One region of the Lysinibacillus sp. FSL K6-0232 genome, then DNA from elsewhere that is predicted to be linked to it. Evidence: predicted binding sites of a transcription regulator. Region 1 holds the regulator's gene; the other holds the start of a gene.
The links. Region 1 encodes CtsR, which represses protease genes until heat stress. Its sites were predicted from a motif close to ATGGTCAATAAAGGTCAAACA; they were not measured.
Positions count from the first base shown of each region.

Region 2: clpP (ATP-dependent Clp endopeptidase proteolytic subunit ClpP) is a predicted target of CtsR. The motif match lies at 12,099-12,119, and genes of this name have one in related genera.

Region 1 is NZ_JBBOYW010000001.1:3,999,339-4,015,300, forward strand. It holds gene MHB42_RS19800 (protein arginine kinase) at 1-1,073, opposite strand, end outside; gene MHB42_RS19805 (UvrB/UvrC motif-containing protein) at 1,070-1,612, opposite strand; gene MHB42_RS19810 (CtsR family transcriptional regulator) at 1,626-2,096, opposite strand; gene MHB42_RS19815 (DUF4870 domain-containing protein) at 2,354-2,659, opposite strand; gene MHB42_RS19820 (class I SAM-dependent methyltransferase) at 2,787-3,470, shown strand; gene corA (magnesium/cobalt transporter CorA) at 3,503-4,465, shown strand; gene MHB42_RS19830 (hypothetical protein) at 4,516-4,725, opposite strand; gene MHB42_RS19835 (globin-coupled sensor protein) at 4,988-6,298, shown strand; gene MHB42_RS19840 (acyl-CoA thioesterase) at 6,345-6,824, opposite strand; gene MHB42_RS19845 (aldehyde dehydrogenase family protein) at 6,893-8,320, opposite strand; gene MHB42_RS19850 (DUF4003 family protein) at 8,363-9,331, opposite strand; gene MHB42_RS19855 (DUF779 domain-containing protein) at 9,718-10,080, opposite strand; gene adh (aldehyde dehydrogenase) at 10,102-11,622, opposite strand; gene rluF (23S rRNA pseudouridine(2604) synthase RluF) at 11,863-12,564, shown strand; gene MHB42_RS19870 (DUF6904 family protein) at 12,591-13,310, shown strand; gene MHB42_RS19875 (cupin domain-containing protein) at 13,367-13,864, opposite strand; gene MHB42_RS19880 (ABC transporter ATP-binding protein) at 13,961-14,668, opposite strand; gene MHB42_RS19885 (ABC transporter ATP-binding protein) at 14,668-15,447, opposite strand; gene MHB42_RS19890 (branched-chain amino acid ABC transporter permease) at 15,447-15,962, opposite strand, start outside.
Region 2 is NZ_JBBOYW010000001.1:3,199,807-3,215,768, forward strand. It holds gene gpmI (2,3-bisphosphoglycerate-independent phosphoglycerate mutase) at 1-694, opposite strand, end outside; gene tpiA (triose-phosphate isomerase) at 687-1,448, opposite strand; gene MHB42_RS15675 (phosphoglycerate kinase) at 1,468-2,652, opposite strand; gene gap (type I glyceraldehyde-3-phosphate dehydrogenase) at 2,940-3,956, opposite strand; gene MHB42_RS15685 (sugar-binding transcriptional regulator) at 4,075-5,127, opposite strand; gene MHB42_RS15690 (hypothetical protein) at 5,291-5,413, opposite strand; gene MHB42_RS15695 (glutaredoxin family protein) at 5,646-5,882, opposite strand; gene MHB42_RS15700 (DMT family transporter) at 5,978-6,859, opposite strand; gene MHB42_RS15705 (aminotransferase-like domain-containing protein) at 6,985-8,358, shown strand; gene MHB42_RS15710 (S9 family peptidase) at 8,411-10,684, opposite strand; gene MHB42_RS15715 (spore coat protein) at 10,904-11,518, shown strand; tRNA gene MHB42_RS15720 (tRNA-Arg) at 11,822-11,896, opposite strand; gene clpP (ATP-dependent Clp endopeptidase proteolytic subunit ClpP) at 12,206-12,793, shown strand; gene MHB42_RS15730 (HPr family phosphocarrier protein) at 12,857-13,114, opposite strand; gene whiA (DNA-binding protein WhiA) at 13,228-14,175, opposite strand; gene MHB42_RS15740 (gluconeogenesis factor YvcK family protein) at 14,249-15,235, opposite strand; gene rapZ (RNase adapter RapZ) at 15,240-15,962, opposite strand, start outside.

The DNA.
Region 1 (15,962 bases):
GGCTTATTCGTATATTGTTGAGCTAACAGTGCTTCTCGCAGCATTTTCGCTCGTACACGGTCGCGTTCAGCAGGTGGTAGTGCCTCACCTGCATAATGTTGTAAAAATGCTGGTTGCATACTTACAACACATTCATTTAAAGCTGTTGCTGAAATCCCTTTAATCAACTGTAAATCTACACCTAAACGGACATTGGATAGACAAGTTGCTGCCTCCTCACTTGTTAAAATCCTTGCATGTGTAAGTGTTCCTAAAGCTCGATAAACTCGATCCTCTAAGGCAAGGTTTGCCTTTTCCATCAACTTACCTCTTGCATGCCGTTCTTTTTGTATAATTTTTTCAGCAACACTTTGTATATCTGCTAAAATATCCTCTTCTGTCTTGCCAAGTGTAATTTGGTTAGACACTTGATAAACATTTCCTAAATTTTCGCTTCCTTCACCATATATGCCTCTTACCGTCATACCTAGACGTGTCATGGCATTAATAATTTGATTCATCTGCCCAGTTAGTGTAAGCGCAGGTAGATGCATCATCACGGATGCTCGAAGCCCCGTACCAATATTGGTTGGACAGCTTGTTAAATAACCAAAGGTATCTCGAAATGCATATGGTAAAGATTTTTCTAAAATACGATCAATTTTATTTGCCTGTTCATAGGCACGTTGAAGCTGAAAACTTGCTGTCATACACTGGATGCGTAAATGGTCCTCTTCATTCACCATAATGCTAACGGATTCATCTTCAGAGAGAAGAATGGAGCCCACCTTCTCCTTTTTAGCAAGCTGTGGACTAATTAAATGCTTCTCGACAAGAATTTGACGTTGCAATGGTGTTAAATCTTTTATTGCAAAATATGCATAATCATGTTGAAGATTTGAGCTATCGCTTATAGCATGTGTAACTGCTTGCTCCACCTGTAATGCCTCGTTCTCAGAGAAAACAAGTGGGAAGCGATAACCATCTAAATTTCGAGCAAGGCGAATTCGTGTGCTAATGACAATATCTGAATAATCGTCCTCAACACGCATCCACGTTGGGGTCGCACGCTCTAAAAACGATTCAATCATCATGACACATCACCACCTTCAAATTGTAGTTGCTTCTCAAGCTCCTTCACTTCATCTCGAAGCTTTGCTGCCTCTTCAAATTGCTCTTCATCTACGGCTAATTTCATCCGTTTTCGAATATCTTCAATTTGCTTTTTAATAACATATACATTGCTATGTGCGCCGGGCATTTTCCCAATATGTTGTGGGCCTGCCTGTATACGATTAAAAAGCTTCGGTAAATGCTCGTTAAAGGCGTCATAACAGCTTGGGCAGCCAAATTTACCTTCTTTTAAAAATTGCTTATAGGTAAAGCCACATTGTGGGCAAGTTTGCTGTGGTGGTGGCGTCTGCTGCTTTTCCCCCACCTTCTGCCATGTCGGTGAGCCAAACCAGTTAGACAATAGCTGTTGAATGGAGATAGGCTCTTGTTTAAATTCTGCATGAAATGGATGGAATTGTGAGGCGCAGACGTCACAATAATGGTGCTCCACCTTTTGCCCATTTTGAACTTGTGTTACAGTAACTGTTGCATTACGTTGTTGACAATGTTCGCATATCATTTCCATCACCTCACTATTTTTGTTGTTCGTATTTTATTGTTGTCAGCATCGCTCGTAAGATTTTAGCCCGAATGCTATCTCTTAACGGAAGATGTAAATCAATTGTTGAGCGATCAATTGCTGCTAACATTAATTTCGCTTCTCGTTTTGAAATTACCTGCTCATCAATAAGCCGATAAATTAAATCTTCTGCCATCGTTTGCGATGCTCCATCCTCAATTTGCTTAAGAACATCGTCAATCAAATCAATATGTGAATTCGCACGGACACGTAAAATTCGAATGTATCCACCACCACCACGTTTGCTCTCAACAAGGTAACCCCGCTCAGCAGTAAATCTTGTGTTAATAACATAATTTATTTGTGATGGTACACATTGAAATTTATCAGCAATTTCACTACGCTTTATTTCAATATGCCCTTCCCCACCTAATTCAAGTACCTGCTTTAAGTAACCTTCTATGATGTCTGATATATTACGCATTTTAGGAATACACCTCGCTTACTTCACTGACTTTGACTATCTTTGACTTTCTTTGAGTATATTATACAAAACGCTTGAAAATAATTGCAATTAATTCGCCTATAGAAAATAAAAAAAGCTGCTCAAGCGCTTTACAATGCAGAATTTTAGCTACTATTACATATGCTTGATCAATTATTCGTACATATAATGTACCCTTTTTGGCTATCAAAAAAACGCAAGCATATGCAACTAGCATATACTTGCGCTTATAAAAATTATACCCAACGACCTACAATTGGATAACGCCAAGGCTCATCAGACAAGGCTTTTACAATACCGATAATTGGTACAATAAATACCATAATACCGAAAATAATTAAAAACGGTAAGCCTATTAAGACAAAGCTTAATACACCAGCAATGGTTAGTAACACAGCCATCACAATTTGGAACAACAATGCCTGAATGGAAATAGCCTTTACTTCCTCATCTGAGCTAATTAGGAAAAAGATAATCGGTACTAACCATGGCGCAAAAAATGCACTTGCGTGTATGATGACTTTAGACCATTTACTCTCCATACTATATATCAATCCTTTCTTGATGCTTTATTTATGTTTTTATGTACTACTATCTACGGAACTATACCCTTAATAGTTTCATATTAAATAAGAATTTTAAAATTTTTTTGAGAGGTAGTGATAGAAAATGGAATTTAACAGCACATTAGCAAATGAATATGAAAAAGGGATTCGACGTACACTCCCAAGCTATGATGCAATGCTTCGTTTAATACAAACCTTTTACTACTCTGCATTACCTGAAAAAGCTGAGCTATTAATTGTAGGAGCAGGAAGCGGCAACGAAATTTTACAGCTTGCTGAACAAAGACCTCATTGGTCCTTTGTTGGCATTGATCCATCTGAATCTATGCTTCATGTGGCAAAGGAACGTTTGAAATCTTTATCAAATGCAATATCATTCCATCAAGGTACAATACTCAATACCACATTACCTTCCATGCAGTATGATGCAGCTAGCTGTGTACTCGTCCTTCATTTTATTCAGGACTATAAAGAAAAGCTAACTACATTAACAGCAGTAGCACGTTATTTAAAGCCTGGCGCACCATTTGTTCTTGTTTCAAAGTATGGACAACAAGGTACAGTAGAAACAGAGCTACAATTTGATTTATGGCGTGCCTATTGGTTACAGCATACAAAGCTATCTGCCAAAGATGTAGCAGAGATGGAAAAATCCATCCGTGCTCTATCATTTATGAGGGAGGAAGAGATTGTAACATTGCTTCAGCAAGCAGGCTTTACAAAACCTTCTAGATTTTTTGCCACTACTTTATTTGGTGGTTGGGTATGCTTTAAAGAGGAACATTAAAATTTCATAGTTAAAAACTTGAGGTGAATGCTGTGATACGCACCATTGGAATTACAAAACAACAACAATTACTTAAAGACTTCCCGCTGGAGGTCATCCGACAACAAGAGTTTGAATGGTATTGGGTTGATTTTAATTGCCCTACCATTGAGGAAGAATCATTATTAGAAACATTCTTTCATTTCCATCCACTCGCTATTGAAGATTGCTTACTGCGGTTACAGCGTCCAAAGCTTGACTTTTATGACGACTTTCATTTTTTTGTTATTCATCGACTCAATGAAGAAACATTAGCTGCTGAGGAGGTCAATATTTTCACTTCCAATAAATTCATTGTGACATTCCATAAAAATCCTGCTCCTGAAATCGATAAGGTGCAAAAGATGATGGAACAACAGTCAAAAAACTGGGAACGTGGAACAATTTACTTAACATATCAAACAATCGATAAAATCGTTGATAGTTATTTCCCACTTGTTTATAAAATTGAGGATCACTTAAATGCACTTGAAGACGAGCTTACATATCAAAGCAATGTAAATGCCATGAAGATTGTCTTTGAATTCCGCAGTGACTTGCTCGATTTAAGACGTACTATTTTACCAATGCGTGACCTTTTATATCGGGTATTGAATTCTTATCGATTTTCACTAGATAAATCTGAGAGAGCTTATTTTGGAGATATCTACGATCATCTACTTAAACTAACAGAGATGGTGGAATCTAATCGAGAGCTGACTGCGGATATGCGTGATAGTTATATGGCTATGAGCTCAAGTCGCATGAACGGCATTATGATGACACTAACCATTGTTTCAACAATCTTTATCCCTTTAACATTTATTGCTGGCGTTTATGGCATGAATTTTGATAATATGCCTGAGCTACATGGGCGATATAGCTACTTTATTGTACTTGGTATTATGATTATTACCGCAATCTTAATGCTCATTGTCTTTAAGCTAAAAGGCTGGTTTAAATTATTTAAACCTTAAAAATTAAAAAGTCTGCTCGTTTTTGTTTTAACGAGCAGACTCATAATACACTAGTATGGACCACGGTCATCAATTTTATTTTCACCCTGCTGTGGGAATAAAAAGTATGCTAGCACTCCTGACCCTAATGTTGCGCAAATCGTAATTAATAATTGCTCAACGTCTGGTACTTCAGCATAATAGTTACGCAGCATATAAACAGAGCCGATTGCTACAATAACCATCACTGGAATAACAAATTTAAAACGCTTTTTCTCCATAAAATACCTCCTCCAATCTTTTTTATATACCGTTCTACTACCATAAACAGTTCGTATTTTACAGGTTTCCCATACTAAATTCAAATTTCCTTTGCTGGCAATATAAACAAATAGGCAAGTAAAAAAATAAAGAAATAAACCAAATTTATAACCAAATATCCAACAAAAAATAGTAAAATAGATTTAATACCATATGTTGATAAATGACAAAAGTATATTTGATGTTTAATTATTATAGATATTAAGAATGGAGCAATCAATAATGAGTTGGTTTACAAAAAATAGTAGTCCAAGCTACTCAGTTGTTTTAACGCCTGAAAATTTTAAGGGGACTGTACAATTGGAGGTTTCCAACCATCCAATTCTTCAAAAACAATTACAGCTTTTAAATTTAACAATTGAGGATTTAGCGATTATTAAGCAATTACAGCCATTAGCAAAAGACTTGATTCCAACAATGGTGGAGCAATTTTACGCAGCGATTAGTTTAAGTCAAGATTTACTTGATATTATTAATCGAACATCCCATATTGATCGTTTAAAAATTACACTTCATAAGCATTTAAGTGATATTTTTGAAAGCCATATTAACAGCGCTTACATTCATGAACGAAAAGCTATTGCCGAGGCTCACGTTCGAATTGGCTTGCAATCAAAATGGTATATTGCATCCTTCCAATCACTCACTACCACATTTGCAAATTTTGTGAATGACCTTGATATTTCAAAGCATGATGCAATCCGTGCTATTAATGCTTTTAGTAAAATTATTAATTTAGAGCAGCAGCTTGTTATCGAGGCATATGAAAAAGAAGAAGAGCGTATTCGCAAAGCGACAGATGAAATGAAACATGCCCTTGTCACAACTATTCAAAGTACGGCTGAGGAGTTGAACTCGATTAGTGAGGAAACAGCAGCCTCATTATTAGTGATTTCCTCTCAAACAGATGATATTGCAGTGGCAACAAAGCAGGGCTTAAACTTCGTTGCAGATACACAGGAAAAGTCAAGACGTGGGCAACAACAGTTGCAAGAACAAAATAATTTAATACAAGTTATTTTACAAAGCGTTAATAGCCTTGACGTGACAATGACCCAGCTGCGTACATCCTCTCAAAAGATTTCTGAAATTGTTGGGCTTGTCACAGGCATTGCCGATCAAACAAATCTATTAGCCTTAAACGCATCTATTGAAGCGGCTCGTGCAGGAGAACATGGCAAAGGCTTCGCAGTTGTAGCAGAGGAAGTTCGCAAGCTTGCAGAAGAAACAAAAAATGCCGTACAAAATGTTTCGCATCTTATTAAAGAAACTGAAAGCAATATTACAACAATGTCGAATTCTGTGCTAAATGTTGATGAAAAAATTCAACATAGTGTTGCTACCCAAGGAAATTTATCGAAATCGTTTAATGATATTGCTGACGCTGTCGCAGGTATTCAACAGCAATATATGAATACATCGAGGGATATTTCAGCGATTTCTAATTTAATTACTGAGCTATCACAAGGGGCTACACTTGTTTCTTCATCATCTGATTCACTGATTAATGTAGTCAATGAACTAAATATCTAGCAAAAAAAGGGGAACATCACTATTGTCAGTGAAGTTCCCTTTCTATTTAATGAGGCAAAGCACGCTTTTGTTTACGGTGCTCGCGTCTTGCTGGCCCTGTTTCAAATAAGCGCTTCTCCTCATCTGTTTCAGGATAAATAGCAGGCACTGGTGTTGGTTTTCCTTTTTCGTCTACTGCCACCATCGTTACAAATGATTCTGTTGTTAGCTTTTCTTCTCCCGTTTCTATATTGCGAGAAATAACGCGCACATAAACCTCCATGGAAGAACGTCCAGTAGAGGATACAATACTTTCTATTTCAAGAATATCTCCTACATGTGCTGCGGATAAAAAGTCAACTGAATCAATTGAAGCTGTTACTACCTGTCCTTTTGCATGCTTCATTGCTGTAATAGCAGCAATTTCATCAATATAGGCTAACACTCTTCCACCAAAAATGGAGTTGTGGTAATTTGTATCTGGAGGTAATACGAGACGTGATTGAACCGTACGTGATTGGCTCATGGGTACAGCGTTGTTTGTCATAGTTCTAGTAACTCCCCTTCATGTATATTCTGTCGTCATCGTATCGCAGAAAAAGTGCTGATGCAAATTTAGAACGACTTTTTCATCGTAACAAATTTCATATCTGTCATTTCCTCAATCGCCCATTTAATACCTTCGCGTCCATAACCACTCATCTTTACACCACCGTACGGCATATTGTCTACCCTAAAGGTTGGAATATCATTAATAATGACAGCACCTGCCTGTAGCTCCTCTGCTGCGTATAGAGCGTCTGATAGTATATTCGTGTAAATTCCTGCATTTAAGCCAAGGTCTGAGTTATTAACAAGTCGAATAGCGTCGTCTAATGTTTCATATGAAACAATTGACACGATTGGTGCGAATGTTTCCTGACAAATAATTTTCATATCCGCCTTTACATTTGTCATAACAGTTGGCGTTAAAGTACGCTCCGTAAAGACACCACCTGTTGCCATAACAGCACCTTGTGCTTGAGCCTCCTCAATCCATCCCTTTATTCGTTCAATCTCGTTTGGATGGATCATGGCACTAACATCCGTATTTTTATCGAATGGATCACCTACGACAAGCTTTTTAGTTTCTTCTACAAACGCTTTTGTAAATTCATCAATAATCGAGGCGTGTACATAAATGCGCTGTAATGAAATACATACTTGTCCGGCAAAGTTAAATGCCCCACCTACACAGCGTTTAATAACTTTATCGATTGGTGTCGATGGTTCAACAATTACTGCTGCGTTGGAGCCAAGCTCTAATGTTACCTTCCGCAAGCCTACTTTTTCTTTTATACCTAAGCCAACCTTACCGCTACCTGTAAATGTTACCTTTTTAACATATGGATGTGTAATAAGCGTATCACTTAATTCACCACCACTGCCTGTCACTATTTGTAACGCACCATCTGGTAAGCCTGCCTCTTTAAAAATCTCTGCCATTGTCAGGGCACTTAATGGCGTTTGTGTCGCTGGCTTTAACACAACTGTATTCCCTACTGCAAATGCTGGACCTAATTTATGCGCTACTAAATTAAATGGAAAATTAAATGGCGTAATAGCTGAAATAACACCTAATGGCTCTCGCTTTGTCCAGCCAATATAATCTCCTGCTCCCGGTGCTGCATCCATTGGTACAGTTTCACCTTTCGCTTGCTTAGCACCTTCTGCCGCAAATTGATATGTTGCAATGGTACGTTCAACTTCAGCTAATCCTGCCGTTAAAGGTTTCCCTGCCTCTAATGCTAAAATCTCTGCAAACTCCTCTTTGCGTTGTCGCATAATGTCGACTACTCTATATAATATTTCGGCACGCTCATAGGCTGTTGTCTTTTTAAATGTTTGAAATGTCCGTTGTGCACCTTCGATAGCTCTCTCCACATCTTGAATGGATGCCTTTGCTACGTGGGCAACAACATCTCCACTATATGGAGATATTAGCTTATAGCTATCCTCCGTAGCCTGCCATTGACCATCTATCCATAGTTTTGTTTCCTTCATCTTTCCATGCACCTCCAAATAATCAAGTTCTTCTTTATTTTATCATGAAGAACTAGAATTAGATGCTATGGCGGCTGCACTAACTGCTGCCATCATCGCTGCTTGCTGTGCCTGAATTAATAATTCTATGGAGGCCATCATTGTCATCGACAACGATTGTTGTACATTTGCTATATCGTAAATAGCAATTTGCACAGCCATAAAGAGCACGAACTCACGATGCCATTTTAATAATTTTAAACTCTTTAATTCATGGTACAAGTCAATAATATCCTGAAGCTGTGTTTGATTAAGATCAAGTATTGCTAAAAATCCAAGTAGAGGGTAATGCATAGTCTTTACTTTTGTCTGTTGTTTTTTGAATGTATCACGGATCGCTACAACGCTTGCTACTAGCTGATGATCATATTGCGGAGATAGCAGCGTTAAAACTTGTGAAAGCCATTGCAGGTCATTACCAGTTGTAAATCTATATGTTCGTAATTCTTTATAGTAACGATTCATTGTATCTGCGCGTAGCTCAATATCGTCAGATGGACTGCTCAATAAAATCGCATAAGGAATGTCCTCATAAGATGTTAAAAATGGATGATGCTTACGAATTGCATCAAATAAAGCTCTAGCCTTTTGAGCATGCGTCTTTTTCTCATATTCGTTCTCCGTTAAAAACTGTGCACCAATAAAGCTAAAATTGCCACTTCTGAATTTTGCCTCTTTTAAAATATTTACATTTGTTAATAAATCCTTAACTGCCTTTTCTGCATCCTCCTGCTCCATTAAATTTGCAGCGATGCTATAGCCAACCGTTGTTCGTAAAGGGGACATCCATGAGCTCTGCTTCTTCATTTCCTGCAATACTGCTTTATACTTATCTGCATCAAATGTTTTTCCTGAAGCTAGAAATGTACTAGCAATGGCTAAAATAATCTTGCGATCAACTGTCCAACCAGCAGCTTTTGATATATTCTCAACTGTATTTGTCAATTGATTTTCAATCATCACGTAATCCATTATTGGTCACTCCTTTTCTCAATTTACGTTACATAACGCTAGAAAGATTCACTTTCTTGTAACAATTAACATAAAAAGTAAACTTAATTTAATATATGTTACCTGATTTATTTGGTTTAATAAGGAATATCAACAGCATAAAGTGAACCTTCAATCAGTGAAGGTCTTACAACCTGTTCATACAGGATAAAAGGGAGATGTTTACGTTGATCGCAAAAACCACTAAAAAGTTATTATTTACAGTGACTTTAAATGAGCGCTTTCAGTTATTTTTATCTTTACGCAACTCGCCGAAGACCATCGCATTACATAGCCTCTTCTCTAAAAGCTAAAGATGTACATACAATAAAAAACAGCGGCATATCTTGCTGCCGCTGTCCCATATTTTATTCAATTAACCCTAGCTCTTGTAGCTCCTCTGATGAAAATGCCCTCGATCTTGTTAAAAAGCGTTTCCCTTCTACACCCTCTAATGAAAACATTCCACCCCTGCCATCAACAACATCTAAAATAATTTGGGTATGCTTCCAGTAATCATATTGATTTTTATGCATATAGAAGGGCGTACCGCCTATTTCCCCAAGGCATACATCCTGATCGCCTAATAGTAATTCACCCTCTGGATAACACATTGGTGATGAGCCATCACAGCAGCCTCCAGATTGATGAAATATAATAGGACCATGCTTTTCTTTTAATGAATCGATTAGTGCCAGTGCTTCTGCTGTAGCTAATACTCGTTCAACCACACCTATGCACCTCCCTATCAATTAGAAGAAGCCAAGTTTGTTTTCGCTATAGCTAACAAGTAGGTTTTTCGTTTGTTGGTAATGAGCTAGCATCATTTTATGGTTTTCACGGCCGACACCAGACATTTTATAACCGCCAAATGCAGCATGTGCAGGATAAGCGTGGTAACAGTTTGTCCAAACACGCCCTGCTTCAATACCACGACCAAAGCGGTAGGCTGTATTCATATCTCTTGTCCAAATACCTGAGCCTAAACCATATAATGTATCATTAGCGATTTCTAATGCTTCCTCTTTCGTTTTAAACGTTGTTACTGCAACAACTGGTCCGAAAATTTCCTCTTGGAAAATACGCATTTTATTATGCCCCTTGAAGACAGTTGGTTTAATGTAGTAGCCATTTTCAAAGCCTTCGCCTACATTATTTTTCTCCCCTCCAATTAGACATTCAGCACCTTCCTGCTTACCGATATCTAAATATGAAAGAATTTTTTCCATTTGCTCGCTTGAAGCCTGTGCACCCATCATTGTATTTGGATCAAGTGGGTTACCAACTTTAATAGCCTCTACACGCTGTAAAACACGCTCCATAAATTTATCGTAAATGGACTCCTGAATTAGGGCACGAGAAGGACATGTACATACTTCCCCTTGGTTTAGCGCAAATAATACAAAGCCTTCTACTGCTTTATCTAAGAAGGAATCATCTTCATCCATAATATCCTCAAAGAAGATATTTGGGGATTTACCACCTAATTCTAATGTTACAGGAATAAGGTTTTGAGAAGCATATTGCATAATTAAGCGACCTGTTGTCGTTTCACCTGTAAAGGCAATCTTGCCAATACGTGGATTAGATGCAAGCGGCTTCCCAGCCTCTAAGCCAAATCCATTGACAACGTTTAAGACACCCGGTGGTAATAAATCTTCTATTAACTCTAACAGCACCAAAATCGATGCTGGTGTTTGTTCTGCTGGTTTTAATACAACACAATTTCCAGCCGCAAGCGCTGGTGCAAGCTTCCACGTAGCCATTAAAATTGGGAAGTTCCATGGAATAATTTGACCTACTACTCCAATTGGCTCATGGAAATGATAGGCAACTGTATCGTTATCAATTTGGCTTATTGAACCATCTTGGGCACGTAAAGCACCAGCAAAATAACGGAAATGATCAATCGCAAGAGGAATATCTGCATTTAATGTTTCACGTACTGCTTTACCATTATCCCATGTTTCGGCAACGGCTAGCTTTTCTAAATTTTGCTCAATACGGTCTGCAATTTTAAGTAAAATGTTTGCACGCTCTGTCGGTGACGTTGTTCCCCATGCCTCTTTAGCTGCATGAGCTGCATCAACTGCGAGTTCAATATCCTCAGCTGTGGAACGTGCTATTTGTGTAAAAACTTGTCCGGTAACAGGAGTAACATTATCAAAGTATTGACCTTTCACTGGGGGTGTCCATTCGCCACCAATATAATTGTCATACTTCTCTTTGAATTGAACTACCGATCCTTCAGTGTTTGGAAATGCATAAACCATTTTACTTCTCCCCTTTACACAATTTAATGAGAATCATCTACAAAAAACATTATTTTATATCGAAATAACAATATTTTTATAGAAACCCTCTCACCTATTATATTGTCAGAAACAAAAAATAATTTCAACTTTTCCGAAAAAAATTCCATCTAATTTATTTTCATTAGAAAAGCTTCTAGCATTCACGTTCTCCATAACGTTAAGGTATACTTAAATTAATATAAAATATAGGAGAACAATATGCGTATTAATAAATATTTAAGTGAAACAGGCATTATATCTCGCCGTGGTGCGGATAAATGGATTGCTGAGGGGAAAGTAACGATTAATGGAGAGCTTGCTACAGTCGGCAGTCAAGTTGAGGCTGGTGATATTGTTTGTGTTGATGGAAAAGAGGTAAAGAAAGAACAACAGCTTGTTTATATTGCCCTTAATAAGCCTGTCGGCATTACCAGTACAACAGAGCGTCATATTAAAGGAAATGTCGTTGACTTTGTCAATCATCCATTACGTATTTTCCATATTGGAAGGCTTGATAAAGAATCTGAGGGATTATTATTATTAACCAATGATGGGGATATCGTTAATAAAATTTTACGTGCTGAAAACCATCATGAAAAAGAATACATTGTGCAAGTTGATAAATCGATAACAGAGCACTTTATTAAAAAAATGAGTGCAGGTGTCAATATTTTAGATACAACAACATTACCTTGTCATGTTGAAAAAATATCAGACAAAGTCTTTAAAATTATTCTGGAGCAAGGCTTAAATCGTCAAATACGCCGAATGTGTTCAGCACTAGGCTACTCTGTGAAGCGCCTACAGCGAATTCGTATTATGAATATTAAGCTTGGTAATTTAAAGGTTGGGCAATGGCGTGATTTAACAGATAAAGAACGAGCAGAATTATTTAAACTACTCAACTACACACCGAAATAAGCTATTAAAGGGGAGGTGCGAGGACTATGATTGCTATTCGCAGCACTGCACAACTAACAGGAGTACGAATTAGTGGCGATTTTTGGGACTTAGATGAACTAGTAAATGCTATTTATAAGGTAACTGGGGATGAAAATAAATACTATGATTATCAAGGTCCTCGGCTACGTATTTTAAGTGTTTGCTATAAGCTAAGACATGCTGTACTTGGTGAGCATCATTTAGAGTTTGTGAATAATGGACTGAATAAAAATGTTCTGACACAGCATGAGTTAATCTTCCCAAATAAAAATGCCTATTTTGCAGCAGAAATACTATGGCCTGAAATTATCTTTAGTGCAATTGCCTTAAATGATTTTATTCATCTGCATCAGCAGTTAAATAATTCATCTATGTGGGATTATGACATCGCTACTATTCGTAAATTTCAAGCAGCTATTGCGGATTGTCTAGAGCAAGAAATTAATGATGAAGACTATGAAGTATTTTTAAAAATGCTTCACACTAAACATCCATTAACTTTTCGTTATGCCACACAATATGTCGATGTGCTAAATCTAGAATATCTCCAATTAAGCAAGGAGGAGCGTAAAGCTCATTTAGCTGCATTTGCAGTGCGTTTAATGATCGAGGACCATGAATATGCAGCATTAAAGGCACAGCTAATGGACGCAGCTATTACCACAAAACAACCATTACACAATATACAAATTCAACTTAGATACCCAGAAGAAATATTATGGTAACAAGCTATCATAATAGAAATCCATCAAAATGCTGATGGATTTTTATTGTGGTTCACCTATTTAATTGTTTTATAAGCCATTTTATAAATGACTTCCTGATGCTGCGGATAAGCTGCCAATAGCTCCTCCTGTGTAAACAATTCAAAATCCTCAAAATCAAAGCCTGGGGCAACCATGCATCCAACTAAGCTAAATGTCTGTGCTTCGTCGACAGATGAGCCAAAAATTGTATTTTTAGGCACAGCTATTTGTGGTACTTCCCCTGCCTCTATATTCAAGCCCAGCTTTTTTGCCTCATATGTGCCATCAGGGAAAATCATATGGACTGTAAGTGGACTACCTGCATGATAATACCATAGCTCATCTGATTGTAGCCGATGTAAATGCGATATATCCTGTGAGCGTAGCAAGAAATAAATACTTGTATAGATAGGTCTTTGCACAGCTCTTATAGCTATCTCATCTGAGGCACGAAAAGAGGATTTATAATAGCCACCTTCAGGATGTTCAGTTAGGTTTAATTGTTCAATAAAATATTGTGCTGAATACTTCAAAAAGCATCCCTCCTGTTCGTTACTTTACGCCACTAGGCTATCTATAGGCAAGACAAAAAGGACATCTCAAAAGTATTGAAATGCCCTTTTCTCATATTACAAGCCACCTAAATAAGCTGCTTTTACTTGTTCACTCTCTTGTAGCTCTTGCGCTGTACCTGATAAAACAATTTTCCCTGTTTCCAGTACATACGCTCGGTTAGCAACAGATAACGCCATATTAGCATTTTGCTCAACAAGCAAGACAGTTGTACCCTCTTTATTGACCTGTTCAATAATATTGAAAATATTTTTAACCATTAGCGGTGCAAGACCCATTGAAGGCTCATCCATTAATAATAGCTTCGGCTTTGCCATTAATGCACGCCCCATTGCAAGCATTTGTTGCTCACCGCCTGATAATGTACCTGATTGCTGCTTGCGACGTTCTAATAGGCGAGGAAATAGCTCAAAAACATGATCCATATCCTTTTTTATTCCTGCTTTATCATTACGCAAATAAGCGCCAAGCTCTAAGTTTTCCTCTACCGTCATATTGGCAAAAACACGACGACCTTCTGGAACATGAGAAATACCTGACTTCACAATTGTTTGAGCTGCCTTTCCTGCAATTGAGAAGCCTTCGTATTCAATAATGCCACCCTTTGGCTTCAACAAGCCTGACAATGTCTTGAGCAATGTACTTTTACCAGCACCATTCGCACCGATTAACGTAACAATTTCACCCTCGTTTACTTCTAAAGAGAGGCCCTTTAATGCTTGAATATTGCCATAATAAACATCTATATTTTGTACTTTTAGCATTAGCCGATAACCTCCTCACCAAGGTATGCCTCAATTACCTTTGGATTGTTGCGAATTTCTTCTGGTGTCCCGTCAGCGATTAATTGCCCGTGATCGAGTACATAGATGCGTTCACAAATCCCCATAACTAAGCTCATATCATGCTCAATTAGTAAAATCGTTAAGCCAAATTCTTTACGAATAAAAGCAATTAACTCCATTAAATCATGTGTTTCCTGCGGATTCATCCCCGCTGCTGGCTCATCCAATAGCAGCAGCTTTGGCTTCGCTGCAAGTGCACGAGCAATTTCTAAGCGACGCTGCATCCCATATGGTAAGTTTTTTGCTAGCTCATCCTTATAGACATCCAAGCCAAAGATTTTTAAAAATTCAATCGATTGGTTTTCCATTTCTGCCTCACCTTTAAAATGTGCTGGCAAACGGAAAATCGAAGACCACATCGTATGCTTCGCAAGCGAGTGATTGGCTACCTTTACATTATCTAATACAGATAGCTCTTTAAATAGACGAATATTTTGGAATGTACGGCTAATCCCTTTTTGCGTTACTTGATAAGGTGCAAGCCCATTTAATTTCAAGCCATCAAATGTAATTGTACCTTCTGTTGGTGTATAAACACCCGTTAACATATTAAAGCTTGTTGTTTTTCCAGCACCGTTCGGACCGATAAGCCCAACGAGTTCTCCTTTATTGAGGTACATATTAACGCCCTGTACCGCCTTTAAGCCGCCAAATTGAATACCCATATTTTCAACTTTTATAAGAAGGTTGTCAGTCATTATTTTGTACCTCCTTTTTTACCAAACTTAAATAAATCCGTAATTTCCTTTGTGCCCATTAATCCTGTTGGACGATAAAGCATCACAATAATTAATACTAAACTATAAATAATCATACGTGTTTCAGGGAAGTTTGCTAGATATGCTGATACAACCGTTAAGAAAATAGCTGCAATCACTGATCCTGAAAGACTTCCTAAACCACCAAGTACAACATAAATTAAAATATCAAATGACTTTAAGAAGCCGAATGTCGTTGGTTGGATAATATAAAAGTTATGTGCAAATATTGCACCAGCTAGCCCCGCAAAGAATGAGCCAATAACAAATGCCACAACCTTATAGTAAGTTGTATTAATACCCATCGCATCCGCTGCAACTTCATCCTCACGAATAGAAATACATGCACGACCGTGACGGGAATTTGTAAAGTTTGAGATCACTAGAATTGTTAATACAACACCAACGAATGCATATGTCCAGTTCGATAAATACTTAACCTGCATCCCTGCTGC
Region 2 (15,962 bases), 800 kb from region 1:
ATTCATCTGTCGCTTCACGTTCATACGATTCAGCTACACCGCTTTTAGCACTATCTGCCGTTTGCCCAACACCATCCACAAGCACATTATACGTAAGTGCCACGCGATCCCAGCGTTTATCGCGATCCATTGCATAATAGCGCCCATGAATAGACGCAAATTGACCAACACCAATATCAGCCATTTGTTTTTCTGTTTCCTCTATATAGCCGATAGCTGTTGTTGGCCCAACATCACGACCATCTAAGAAGCCATGTACAAAAACATCCTCTACGCCCTGCTGCTTAGCAAGCCTTAACAGTGCAAACATATGCTCATAATGACTATGAACACCACCATCTGATAGCAGCCCCATAATATGCAGCTTTGATTGATGTGCCTTAACATGTGCGATTGCGTCTAAAAATGCTTGATTTGTAAAGAAGTCGCCTTCGCGAATCGACTTATTTAAGCGTGTTAAGCTTTGATAAACAATACGTCCGGCACCGATATTTAAGTGTCCTACCTCTGAATTACCCATTTGTCCTTCAGGTAGTCCAACCGCCTCACCCGCAGCTGTTAATGTTGTATGTGGGAACTCATTCCAATATCGATCAAAATTTGGCTTATGCGCCTGTGCTACTGCATTTCCAAATGTTTCATCTCGAAATGCAAAGCCATCTAAAATAATTAATGCTACTGGCTTTTTAGGCATTTGCTGCCGCCTCCAATAATGTTAAATAAGATTCTGGTTGTAAGCTTGCTCCACCAACTAGAGCACCATCAATATGCTCTTTTGTTAAAAGCTCCTGAATGTTGTCAGGCTTCACACTGCCGCCGTATTGAATGCGCACAGCATTCGCCGTTTCAGCATTATATAGCTCTTCGATTACTGCTCGAATCGCTCCACATACTTGATTGGCATCGTCTGCCGTAGCAGTTTTACCAGTGCCAATTGCCCAAATTGGTTCATAGGCAATGACCATATGCTCTACCTGCTGTGCTTCAAATCCAGCAAGTGCCGCTTTAATTTGACCCGCAACCTTTTGCTCTGTTGTGCCTGCTTCACGTTCCTCTAGCGTTTCACCACAGCAAATAATCGGTACGATATTATGTGCAAGTGCTGCTGCTACCTTTTTATTAATAGCATCATCTGTTTCATTGTAGTATTCACGGCGTTCTGAATGCCCTAAAATAACATAGTCCACTGCTACACTTGCAAGCTGTGTTGGGCTAATTTCACCAGTAAAAGCACCCTCATTTTCATAATGCATTGTTTGTGCACCAATCGCTAGCTCTGACTCACTAGCAACTTGCACAAGTGTAGGTAGGTAAAGAGCTGGTGCGCAAACAACAGCGTCCACTTTATCATTAGAAGGAAGTTTATCCTGTACTGCATCTACAAACTGAATAGCCTCTTCAAATGTTTTAAACATTTTCCAGTTACCTGCAATAATTGGTTTACGCATCATTTTGCCTCCGATTAGCTTATTTATCGTTTAGTGCTACAATCCCTGGAAGCTCTTTGCCTTCCATTAATTCTAGGGAAGCACCGCCACCTGTAGAAATGTGATCCATTTTATCTGCTACTGCAAATTTTTCAACAGCAGCGGCTGAATCACCACCACCGATTACTGTATAGCCTGCAGTTGCTGCCATTGCATCAGCAACTGTTTTTGTACCACTTGCAAATTTATCCATTTCAAAGACACCCATTGGTCCATTCCAAATAATTAACTTGGAGTTTTGAATAATGTCCGCATAGCGAGCTGCTGTTTTGGGTCCAATATCAAGTCCCATCCAATCAGCCGGAATTGCATCAATATCAACAACTTGTGTTTCAGCATCTTGCGAAAATTCATTTGCTACAACAGCATCAATTGGCATATGTAATTGCACGCCTTTTGCTTTTGCTTTATCAATAAAGGATTTAGCTAGCTCGATTTTATCTTCCTCTAATAAAGATTTACCAATATCATAGCCCTGTGCCTTAATGAACGTATAAGATAGGCCACCACCAATAATTAAGTGATCTACTTTTTCTAACAGACTTTCAATAACACCAATTTTATCTTTTACTTTGGCGCCACCAATAATAGCCGTAAATGGACGCTCAGGGTTTGACAATGCTTTGCCAAGTACATCTAATTCCTTTTGCATTAGGAATCCAGATACTGCTGGAATATGTTTAGCGATTCCTTCAGTAGAAGCATGTGCACGATGAGCTGCACCAAAAGCATCGTTGACATAAATATCAGCTAGCTGTGCAAATTGCTGCGCTAATGCTGGGTCATTTTTCTCCTCACCTGCGTGGAAGCGCACGTTTTCAAGCAACACAATATCGCCATTTTGCATAGTGGCAACAGCTTGCTCTACCTTTTCTCCAATCGACTCATCCAGCTTTGTCACAGGCTTGCCAATTAACTCAGCTAGGCGAATACCAACTGCTGTTAAACGCATATCCTCTTTTACTTCACCTTTCGGACGACCTAAGTGTGAAGCTAAAATAACTTTAGCACCTTGCTCTACTAAATATTCGATTGTTGGAATAGCTGCACGAATACGTGTTTCATCTGTAATAGCACCATCTGCCATTGGTACATTAAAATCTACACGCACAAAAACACGTTTACCTTTTACATCAATATCTGTCATTGTCTTCTTATTTAACATGAAGAAACTCCCTTCAAAGCTTGTTAGTATTTCATCAAGGTATTTTGGTACATCGTCTAGAGGTGTTGCTTATCTCCAATTTTTGATTATGAACCCTTATACTTGCTCTTATAGTAGCAAAAGTTACGTACGATGTCTTGTAATTACTAAAAAGGGAGTAAGGGTAAATTCCCTTACTCCCTTTACCCTTGTATATTATATCGATTAGATATTATAAAGGCTATACTTTTTGTCTATAAAAGCAGTATTGTGTCACACTTATTACGTAAATTGTTCAAATGTGATGCTTATTTATTGTTGAAACCTTGCTCTGCAATGTATAAAGCTAAGTCCATTAAGCGAGTAGAGTAACCAATTTCATTATCATACCAAGCAAGAACTTTTACCATTTTATTTTCTAATACCATTGTAGAAAGACCATCTACAGTTGATGAGTGATGGTTACCATTGTAATCAATTGATACTAACGGTAGCTCATTGTAGCCAAGAATACCTTTTAATTCATTTTCAGAAGCTTCTTTTAATGCTGCATTAATCGTTTCCTTCGATACATCTGCTTTTAGCTCTACAACTAAGTCTACACATGAAACGTTAGGTGTTGGGACACGCATAGAGAAGCCATCTAATTTACCTTTTAATTGTGGTAATACTTTTGAAACAGCTACAGCTGCACCTGTTGTTGTTGGAATCATAGATACCGCACCAGCACGTGCACGACGTGGGTCTGAGTGTGGGAAGTCTAGGATTCGTTGGTCATTTGTATAAGAGTGAATTGTTGTCATCATACCACGCTCAATGCCAAATTTTTCATCTAATACTTTTGCTACTGGTGCAAGACAGTTTGTTGTACAAGAAGCATTTGAAATCACATCATCAGTTGCTGGGTTGTAGTCTGTATGGTTTACACCCATTACAAATGTAGGCATTGCGCCTTTAGCTGGTGCAGAAAGAATCGCTTTTTTAGCACCTGCTTCAACATGTTTGCCTACTTCTTCCATTGAACGGAAACGACCAGTACATTCAAGCACTACATCTACGTCTAGTTCACCCCAAGGTAGTTGTGCTGGATCTTTTTCAGCATATACTTTTACGCGCTTGCCATTTACTACGAAAGAATCTTCATCTGCATTGACTTCAGCATCATAGATACCGTGGACTGAATCATATTTCAATAGATGTGCAAGTTGACCAGCATCTGTTAAATCGTTGACAGCTACTACTTCAATTTCATCATGCTCCATTGCCTCACGAAATACTAAGCGTCCAATACGTCCAAATCCATTAATCGCTAATTTTAATGCCATTGTTAATTCCTCCAATAATGTGTAATGTATGTTTCTAAAAAATAGAAACATTAAATTTATGCTCATTCAAAAAGCGCTGTAGCACTTTTTGAAGTCGAGTGACCTATGTTTATATAAGTTATTCAAAATCATTATTTTCACTAGATGATAAACGAGCAGCAATAGCTTTTGCAGCTGCCTCATCTGTGATAAATATTGTTTGCTTTGGTGCTACCTTAAAATATGAAAGCATAGCATTGACCTTTTGTTTTCCTGCTGCTACTGCAATAACCTGCTGACTTTTTTTCACCTGCTCAAGCTGAATGCCAATTGTACGTATACGATGCACGACCTCTCCTTTGGCATTAAAATAATAGCCAAAAGCCTCACTGACAGCACCCTTCTCCACTAAAATTCGTAAATCTTCAGGAGAAGAATTACGGCGAATCGCCATCTCCTCTGCGGAGCCAATCCCATGAATCACACAGTCTGCCTGCTCATAAAATGCCATCATTTCTGTTATCATCGGCTCTGTTAGCATTGCTTGATAAGCTTGCTCACTTAAATACTCAGGTAAAAATAAGGTGCGATACTGCGCCTCCATCTGCATAGCAAATGTTGCAACAAGTGTATTTGCTTGCATTTGCATTTCATGTCCGATGCCTCCACGTGCAGCAACAAATGTCATATCTTTTGTTTTTTCTAATGGGTGTAAAAATTGTGCAAGAGATGCCACTGATTTTCCACCTGTGACGGCTACTACTTGCCCTTTAAAAGCTGTTGACATAAATTGCAATGCCGCTTCTTTACCAAGCAAGGTCAATATCGTATCGTCTGCATTATAATCACCTGGCACAACAACTACACGCTGTATGCCAAAATGAGCCTCAAGCTGTTTAGCAAGCTGTGTCAGACCTGACCATTCATAAACAATTGCTCTTAACTTTTCAATTACAATCTCACCATCATCTGTACATACCATACCCGATTTTTGTGAATCTAATAACCCTTGTTCACGTAAAATATCTGTTTCTTTGCGTATTTCTCGCTCTGTCATTTTTAATGAATCCGCAAGTGTGCGTCGTCCGATGGGTTGCATAAGCTGAACGGTTTGTAAAATTCGGTATCTAGATTGCAGAAGCGGATACATTTCAGGAAGTAGTCTTTGCTGTGCCTCAGGAACAGTTAACATATTTATCTACTCCCTTTTATAACAGTGGGTTGCTTTTAGTCCCACCATTTAAAATTATGTCCCACTTATATAGCTATTATAATATGCTTTATGTAAAAGAGCAAGTAGTATCCAAAGAAAAAAGCCCCGTAACGTTGGTCATCGCTACGAGGCTTATACATTCTTATTTTGTAAAAGATAAAATTGCGTTTTTCTTAAATCCTTCTAACGCTTTTGTTGCTTCACCTTTATTTGCAAATTCAAAAATACGAACATCCTGCTTCTCAAATACTGTAATAACCCACATTGTAAAATCTCCCTTCAACATTGTTTTTGTAATATAACAACTTCCAAAATCTATAATAATTTTCACCGACTGTTTTATAACAACTTCTTGCTTGATTCCTATTCTACGCCGATTTTTTAGAAAAGGAAGCCCAATGTGAAGGTCTTCACAAACTGTTCAAATTCAAAACGCTTTCATTGAACAATTTGTGAATTGTATAGCTTATAGCGAATAACCGTGCCAAATTAACAAGTTATCTTTCACTGAAATGTTCCATTAATGTAGCATAATCTAAGTTGCCATACTGAATAATTTGACCACCCTTTTCAACTACAGGAATCATCAGCATATATTTTTCATGTATATGATCATCTGCTTCAATATCAATGATCTCAATATCGAATGGTATATCCTCCTGTACAAGCTTTAATGTGCGTAAACCGTCTACACATAGCGGACAATTTGCCCGACTAAAAAACTTCACCAGCATTGCTAGCACCCCCTTCTTCTATTATAAAGCGAAATGGCTAATCAGGTTTTACAGCATAAAGGAAAAGCTGCCTTCTTTACGTATTGAGCACTAGACTACTTTTTTGTAATCACTGCATTTTTGCCAATGATTACTGTTATCACCACAATGATGGCTACAATAATCGTAAACCAAGTGATAGATTCATGTAAAAATAATGTAGCAAAAAGAATCATTAGAAATGGCTGTAAATATTGAATTTGACTTACTCTTGCAATGCCACCTAATGCCATGCCGCTATACCATGCTACATATGCTAAAAATTGACTGACAACAGCTAAATAGAGCAAGCTTAGCCATGCTGTTACAGGAGCATGTAACATCACTGCTGTGAAATTTAAAACAACTGGAATTATAAAAAATGGTGCAGCAATTAAAATAGCCCAAGCAATAACTTGCCAGCTTCCTAATTCCTTCGCCAATTGCCCGCCCTCTGCATAGCTAAGCCCTAATATTACCACTGCTGCTAATAACGCTAAATCCGCTATATGTAATTGCCCTAGCCCAAGATAAACCGCATAAATGATAACTGCTATCGCACCAGCAATACTTGAAAGCCAAAACTTTAAGGAAGGCTTCTCTCCTGCTCTTATTATAGCAAAGCCTGCTGTTGCCAAAGGTAAAAGCGCTAATTCTACAGCGCCATGAGAAACCGGTAAGCTTATCATTGCCCACGAGGTCAATAATGGAAATCCTAACACTGCCCCAAAGGATACAAGCAATAAGCTTTTAAATTGACGAGCAGTAGGTAGCTTTTCCTTTCTTATCAGTAAAACAATCGCCACAATAATTGCCGCTATGACAACTCTTCCTAAGCCTACGATAGTTGCCCCAAAATATGGTACAGCTACACTTGTTGCTGGCAAAGTTAAACTAAAGCAAATAACCCCTAATAACCCTAACAGTAATCCCACTTTTTCTGTTTTTTGTTTCTGCATTATTCCAAACCTCCTATTTTTCATGCCATCTGTCCCTGGTATACTCAATAGTAAAAGGAGCTATATCGAAAATAAATAGAATTTTCTATCAACTGTCCTGGTACAGATAAAGGAGAGAGCTTGTATTGCAGACTAAATATTTAGAAATTATTAAGGACATTAAAGCACAGCTCACAAAGGGCATACTTACTACAGGTAGCAAGCTGCCATCCGTAAGACAATTATCTCAGCAATTTTCGTGCAGTAAAAATACAGTACTACGAGCCTATAATGAGCTAGAAAAGGAGCATATTATTTTTTCTGTCCCTAAAAGTGGCTACTATGTTGTTCATCAGGCTACACAGCCAAGTGCACCACAACAAATCATTGATTTTTTGTCTGCTGGGCCAGATAAACGTATTATGCCATATATAGAATTTCAGCACTGCATGAACCAAGCCATTGACATCTATAAGGAAGAATTATTTAGTTACAACGATCAACAAGGGCTTTATGCTCTTCGTGTTCAATTAGCAAAGTATTTGCAAAACTTACAGGTCTTTACAAGTCCAGAGCGACTTTTTATTGTATCAGGCTCTCAACAGGCACTCCATTTATTAGCGTCAATGCCCTTTCCAAACGGCAAACATAATATACTCGTTGAGCAGCCTACCTATTTTGGCTTTATTGAAGCCGTTCGTCTTCAGCAAGTTACTACGCTTGGTATTGATTTAACAATGGAGGGCATTGATTTAGAGCAGCTTGAATATATTTTTCGCAACAATGATATAAAATTTTTCTATATTGTACCGAGATTTCAAAATCCGCTTGGTCATAGTTATACAAATGAGGAGAAAAAACGCATTGTAGAGCTTGCAGAAAAATATGATGTGTATATTGTGGAGGATGATTTTTTAGGTGATTTAGATCCAAACATGAAAGCAGACCCATTATTCTCTTTTAATCCTTCTGGTCGAGTGATTTATATTAAAAGCTTTTCAAAAGTATTTTTGCCAGGCTTACGAGTAGGTGCAGTTGTACTTCCAGCTTTAATGATTCATGATTTTTCACGCTATAAATTCAGTGCCGACTTTAATAGCTCCGTGCTTTCACAGGGAGCATTAGATATTTATTTAAAAAGCGGTATGTTTGATAGTCATATTAAAACAATAAAAGAGCTATATAGCAGAAAAATGAATGCCCTACAGACAGCTTGTGAAGCATTGCTACCTAACCATATCCATTTTACAAAGCCTACTTCTGGCTTTTATCTTTCGATTATGCTGCCAGACCATATCAGCGCTAAGCAGGTTGTCCATTTATTACATGAAAAAAATATATGGATGGACGATGCCTCTAGAATGTTTTTACCAGCCTACCAGCAGGATCATCTTATTCGCTTAAGTATTTCTCAAGTGGAGGAACATCTGATTGAAGAGGGGATTAACGAGTTAGCCTATTGTCTGTCATTATTAGAGCGCAATAAAAGCCGCTACAAAAATATGCGACCTCTATTATAAAAGGCAAGGCATTGTGTGCGAATAAACGACACAGCAATGCCTTGTTTTTAAATTATTTTAAATGTGTATCAAGGAATTTTACCATGGCATTGTAAAATTCAATTCTGTTTTCTTCATTTGCAAAGCCATGTCCTTCATTATCTTTTAACATATACTCTACATCTACACCTCTAGCACGTAAAGCTTCCACAATTTGATCGGATTCTGCTTTATTCACACGTGGGTCATTTGCGCCTTGTGCAACAAATAATGGCGTTTTAATTTGATCCGCATGGAAAACAGGTGATACTGCTGTTAATAATTCCTTATCTTCCTCTGGATGACCTACGCGCTCATAAAACATATTACGCATTGTTTCCCAATATGGTGGAATTGTATCTAGTAGTGTAAAGATATTCGATACACCAACGTAATCCACTGCTGCGGCATATAAATCTGGTGTATACGTAATACCAGCTAATGTTGCATAGCCACCAAAGGATGCACCATAAATACCAATACGCTCAGGGTCTGCAATACCTTGGTCAATTACCCATTGTACGCCATCTGTAATATCATCCTGAATTTTTAAACCCCATTGCTTATTCCCAGCCTGTAGGAATTCCTTGCCATAGCCAGTTGAAGAACGGAAATTCACTTGTAGCACAGCATAGCCACGATTTGCTAATAGCTGCACCTCTGGATTAAAGCCCCACATATCACGAGCCCATGGTCCACCATGTGGATTAACAATTAATGGTAAATCTTTAGCTTCTTTATTTTTCGGCAATGTTAAATAGCCATTGATTGTTAAGCCATCTCGACTCTTATACGAAATCGGATGCATCTCAGCCAATTCCTCAGAATTTAGCCAAGGGCTTAATGTTGCTAGCTCTGTTAGCTCATCGGTTGTTGAGTCATAGTAATAGTACTTTCCATAGACTGTATCACTTGAAACACTTACAATAAATTTTGTCATTTCTTTATTGTAATCATTGATACCTAATTCACTCTCATGAACACCAAGCTTGTTTTGAATTTTACGGAAGAGCTGTTCAAAATTTTCATCAAAGAACTGATAATGAGGCTTATCCGTAATATATGCACCATATAATACTTTATCTTGCTCAGCATTATATAATATGCCTGCAACATCAACCTCTTCATTGGACATAATTACTTCTTCATTACCTTCTAAATCATACTTCACAGCCTCTATTTTATCTCTGCCTTTGTTAGATATAGCATAAATAAATTGGTTATCTTTTGAGAAAGCTAATGGCATGACTTCATCGCCTGCTTCTATTTCAATAAATGGTTTAAATTCATCTTTTTCAGAATCACGATAAAGAATCGTTCCTACTACACCATCAGAGGCTACAGCAACACGCACTTCTCCATTACGATCCGCTAACCAGCTTGTAATATTTCCAGGATTTTTAGCAACATGCGTTGTTTCACCCGTCTTAATATTTAGCTTATATACATCAAAAACAGTTGCATCCTCTTTATTCATCATAATAAGAATTTCATCTTTCACGCCTTGAAGTCCACTTAGTATCCCTACTGTTACGTTAGGATACGGCGTTAAATCCTGTTCTTTTGCACCATTAAAGGTTGTGGAATAAATATGGTAGTTTTCATCACCACCATTATCCTTTAAGTAAAGCAATGTATCGTCCTTCCAGAAGAATCCTGCAATATCGCGATCTGTTGAATTGGACACACGTACTGGCTCACTATCATCATTCATTTTTTTCACAAATACATTGGAACGATTTTCCCATGCAGCAGCAAATGTAATATAATTGCCATCAGGTGACAGTTCATAGCCAAAGCTACCAGGATTTTTCATAAAATCTTCCACAGAGATTTCTGGAACACCTTCATTATTTGTAGCATTTTTAATATTTTTAGCATTGTTTAAAATTTTATTTGCATCCTGTTTTGAAATAAATTCATTATCCACGGATACACCATTCCATAAGCCAAGCTTATTCGCTGTGTCCCAGTATGCTGTAAGTGATGCTTCTTGGTCTTCTTTATTTAAAGCTCTTACTAAAATACGAGCGGCTTCATCACGTTTAATGGCTACATCTAAATCTGTGAATTCCTCAGCCTTTACCCACTTATCCATAATTTGTTGACGCATTGATTCCGAGCCGTGCTGGAATGTTAAAGCCGTTACAGCTAAGTCTAAAAATTCCTGTGATGACAATTGCTCCTCTTGCGCAATAGCTACACTTTGCGTGTCATTAGTAGCACGCACCTCTTGCATTGTTGCAGGAACTACAGCAGACGTTGTTAAAATAATCGCCAATGATGCAGATAGAAATCTTTTTTTCAACATAACTCCTCCTTATATCAGTTTACGTTATATCGAATGTCGATATATACATAAACTATCATAACCTTTATATCACTGTCAATAATTGATAGCATTTTATGATAATTCCCTTTTTCTCCATAAAAACAATTCCAACGAATTGGTACTTATACCGTATGAAATGAACGGAAGTTGACATACTAAATACTGCAACAAAATAACATCTAGGAGGCGTTTCTTTTGTCACAATCGTTTTATAATGAATCATCCAATCAAAACAATTTTAATCAGCAGCAAAGCCTAAATCATGGCGGCCATGAAATGATGGACATGCATGAAACCATTGGTGAAGTTATGGCTGGTATGAACCAAGCAATTATTTTGCGTCCACATGTAAAAGACCCTGAATTATTAAGCATTTTAGATCGCCAATACAATTTTACATTAGGCATGTATAACACAATTGTTGAAGCTTTTAGTACAGGTCATGATCCAACTGTTCCTACAGGGCGCTACCAAATGGAAACAGGAAATGATTTCAAATATGGTATGACGGCTGGCCAACCGAAAAAGCCAATGCAAAATGCCAATGAAATCAATGATGAAATGATTTCTGGCTTCTTACTAGGTGCGCAAAAAGGAGCGGCAAAATGTATGACAACGGCTGCTCTGGAAACAACAAATCCTGTTGTACGTCGTGTTGTTGCGGATAGTATCCCTAACTGTATTGAAATGGGCTACGAATTGTCTATTTATCAAAATAAACATGGCTACTATCAAGTGCCACAATATTCTCAGCAAGATATGCAAATTATGCTGAATGCCCATACAACAACATCTAATCCACTTCATTAAAAAACAGTCCATGGCGACCTCTTATCGCCATGGACTGTTTTAGCTTTTCGAATTTATGGCAAAAAAAAGAATCCCCTCAGAAAGGATTCTTTTTTTCGACTATTACTAGTCTTCACGTACAGTATGTTCACTAAAAAATAATTTGGAGTTGTTGCTTTTTTGAAGGTTTGAAAGGAAGAAATAGGGGAATAATGCCAACTAGAGCAATATTCCCGATATTTTCCCTCTCCATCTCCACTAAGCAGGCTGCTAAACTACTTATTAGGAGATTGAGTTATAACAGTATATCAATAATCAGTAAAATGGCGCCCTCGGAGGGAATCGAACCCCCAGTGCAAGAACCGGAATCTTGCGTGTTATCCATTACACCACGAGGGCAAAAGACACAAAAAAAAAGTACACACTCTATCTAGGCTTTCGAAAAGCATGATGTAGATAACCCTCATTTTTGAAGCATACCTGCAAAATAGTGTAACGTACTTTAAACTTATGACCTTAACTATTATACAAACGTCTAACCTATAATTCAACCATAGAATGCAAAAACAATTTATTTTTTTATTAAATTAAGCAGGGTTAATATTTGACCTTCCCTGACTATAATGTGTATGATAGGGATACAGCTGAAATAACAATGGAAATTTTCAGCAAGGGTATTCGAATTTAGTTTTTTAAGGAGGATTTAACATGAATTTAATTCCTACAGTTATTGAACAAACAAGCCGTGGTGAACGTGCCTATGACATTTATTCACGACTACTAAAAGACCGCATTATTCTTTTAGGAAGCGCTATTGATGACAACGTTGCGAACTCTATTGTCGCACAGCTTCTTTTCCTACAAGCGGAAGACCCAGATAAAGATATTTCTCTTTATATTAACTCACCAGGTGGATCAATTACAGCTGGTATGGCAATTTATGATACAATGCAGCTAATTAAGCCACAGGTACAAACAATTTGTATTGGTATGGCTGCATCTATGGGTGCTTTCTTACTTGCTGCTGGTGAGCCTGGTAAACGCTTTGCATTGCCAAATGCTGAAGTAATGATTCACCAACCACTAGGTGGCGCTCAAGGGCAAGCGACAGAAATTGAAATTGCTGCAAAGCGTATTTTATTCTTACGTGAAAAATTAAATGGTATTTTATCTGAACGCACTGGTCAACCTCTTGAGGTTATTGCACGTGATACAGACCGTGATAACTTTATGACAGCTGAACGTGCAAAAGAATACGGCTTAATTGATCATATTATGCACAGTAACAATAAATAAACATAAAAAGGCATCGCAGAGTTGTTCTGTGATGCCTTTTCTATTCAAATGAAATAACAATTTTCAGTCTTCATTTTCAATAATTGCTGCTAATGCTGAAACCGCTTGCTCGGCATCGTTGCCTTCGCTACTTAACGTTACCTCAGCTCCTTTAGCAACTGCTAAACTCATAACACCCATAATGGATTTGGCATTTACTTTTTTCTCATCTTTTTCTAAAAAGATATCAGCGCTAAAACGATTTGCTTCCTGCACAAATAGCGCTGCTTGCCTTGCTTGTAGTCCTAATTTTAATTTGACTTGGACTGTTCTTTCAATCATTCTTAAAACTCCCTTTCACTACCGTTCGTCGATTAATTTTATCTTACCTTACTTACTAGCAAAAGAACAATAAACGATTACGCATGACATTCATACCTAAAAAGTATAGAAATTTAACCACCTATTTTTTCGCCACGTCGTAATGCATCAGCAATCTCATCAATTTTTCTTAAGCGATGGTTCACGCCTGATTTACTAACAGTTCCACTTGATACCATTTCACCAAGCTCTTTTAATGTCACATCTTGATATTCCACACGAAGGCGCGCTATTTCTCGCAGCTTCTCTGGTAGTTGGTCAAGACCAATTGAATTTTCAATAAATCGAATATTCTCTACTTGACGTAATGCAGCACCAATTGTTTTATTCAAATTGGCTGTTTCGCAGTTGACAATGCGATTGACACTATTACGCATATCCCGCAATATACGCACATCTTCAAATTTCATCATTGCTTGATGTGCACCTACAATATTTAGGAAATCTGAAATTTTTTCCGCTTCTTTTAAATATGTGACAAAGCCCTTTTTACGTTCAATCGTTTTAGCATTCAGGTCAAATTCATTCATTAAATCCATTAATGCCTCACCATGTTCTTTATATAAAGAATAAATTTCTAAATGATAGGCTGATGTTTCTGGATTATTAACAGAGCCGCCTGCTAAAAATGCGCCTCTTAAATACGCTCTCTTTTGACCGCTTTTTTTAATAAGTTTTCTAGAGATCGTATGATTAAATTGAAAGTCGTCTGAGATGATTGCTAAATCGATTAACAGCTCACGTGCACCTTCTCTTACGCGGCAAATATATACGTTATTTTTTTTCAGTCGCATTTTTTTACGAACAAGTAATTCTACATTGTATGGGTATAGCTTTTTCATAATTGTATATAGTCTTCTCGCAATTGCAGCATTTTCAGTTTGCACGTCTAAGCTTAGTTGTTTATTCGCAAAGGATAATGAACCATTCATACGAATTAGGGCAGATACTTCCGCTTTCATACAATGATTATCCGCTTCTACTTGGGTTAACTCTTTTTTTGTTTCAGAAGCAAAAGACATATCACGCCCCCCTTTCAATCATGATTTCTATGTATATGTGTATCTTACCATATACAATATGTGCATTATGATGCTATAACGTTCCTCTTATTTTATCATTATAAATATCAGCATAGTCGATCAGCCATTCTGCAACATTCGTTGCATTATGTCGAACCGTTCCATCTGAGCGGATTGTAGCAATATCACGTTTAATAACCTCTAATCCCATACTTTCAAGCTTTGCCACATCAAATGTCACTGGCTCTGCTCTTTCCTCTTTATATAATTCCTTTACAGGATTAGGAAGCTCTTCATTATTCACTAAAATGGAATCGATAAAGGCACTGCCAACATGTTTATAGATAGCCTTCACATGATCACCTGCTGTATAAGAAATTGTTTCACCTTTTTGCGTCATTAAATTACAAACATATATTTTTCTGCCTTTGGCTCTCACAACAGCCTCTCCAATTTCCTTTACAAGGAGATTGGGAATAATGCTTGTATACAGGCTTCCGGGGCCAATTAAAATATAATCCGCACGTTGAATAGCCCGAATTGCCTCTGGTAACGGTTGCACATTTTCAGGCACTAAAAAAACGCGGTCAATGCGTTTGGTTGCTGTCGGAACTTTAGATTCTCCTTCAATAATAGAACCGTCCTCTAACACTGCATGTAAATTTATCTTTTTATTCGCTGCTGGTATAACGCGCCCATGAACTTTTAATACCTTGCTCATCTCACTAATAGCATGGTTAAAATCACCTGTAATATCCGTTAATGCTGTTAACATAAGATTCCCTAATGAATGTCCACGTAAATCTTCTGATGCTGAAAAGCGATATTGAAACATTTGCTCGACAAGTGGTTCAACATCGGATAATGCAGCAATCACATTGCGAACATCACCAGGGGGCGGAATGTCATAATCATCCCGTAAACGCCCTGATGACCCCCCATTATCTGCAACCGTCACAATCGCAGTAATATCAAATGGATGGTGCTTTAGCCCGCGAAGTAGCGTGGAAAGACCTGTGCCTCCACCTATCACGACAAGCTTTGTTTGCTTTTTCCCCATGCACTCAATCCTTTCTACGATGAATATCACGATGCGTGATAACCGTATTTTCTTTGCTTGCTAAATATGCCCCAAAAAATTCTGCTAATGTTACTGAACGATGCTGCCCGCCAGTACAACCAAAAGCAATAACAAGCTGGGATTTTCCTTCTTGTCGATAAAGCGGAATCATAAAATCAAATAAATCGGTTAATTTTTGTATTAATATTTGCGTATCATCTAATGCCAAAACATACGAGGATACTTCTGTTTGTAAGCCTGTTTTTGAGCGTAGCTCTTCCACATAGTAAGGATTTTTAAGAAAACGCACATCAAATACTAAGTCAGCATCAATCGGCATACCATGCTTAAATCCAAAGGACATCACATTAACAGAAAAAATTGTATCTGCCTCACTAGCAAATTCTTTTACAATTTTTTCACGCAATTCCTTAGGCTTCATTTGGGATGTATTATAAACAAAATTAGCACGTCCCTTTATTTCAGCTAGAAGGGCACGCTCTTGTTTAATGCCATTCAATGGTAAGCCGCTGACTGCTAATGGGTGGGCACGTCTTGTTTCCTTATAGCGTCTAACTAGTGTTGCATCATCTGCATCTAAAAATAAAATCCGAACCATAATATCGCCTTCTTTTAGTATATGGTCTAATGCACCAATAAGAGAATCAAAAAAATCTCCTCCGCGCATATCCATTACAGCGGCAATACGTGTGCTATTTTTTCCCGA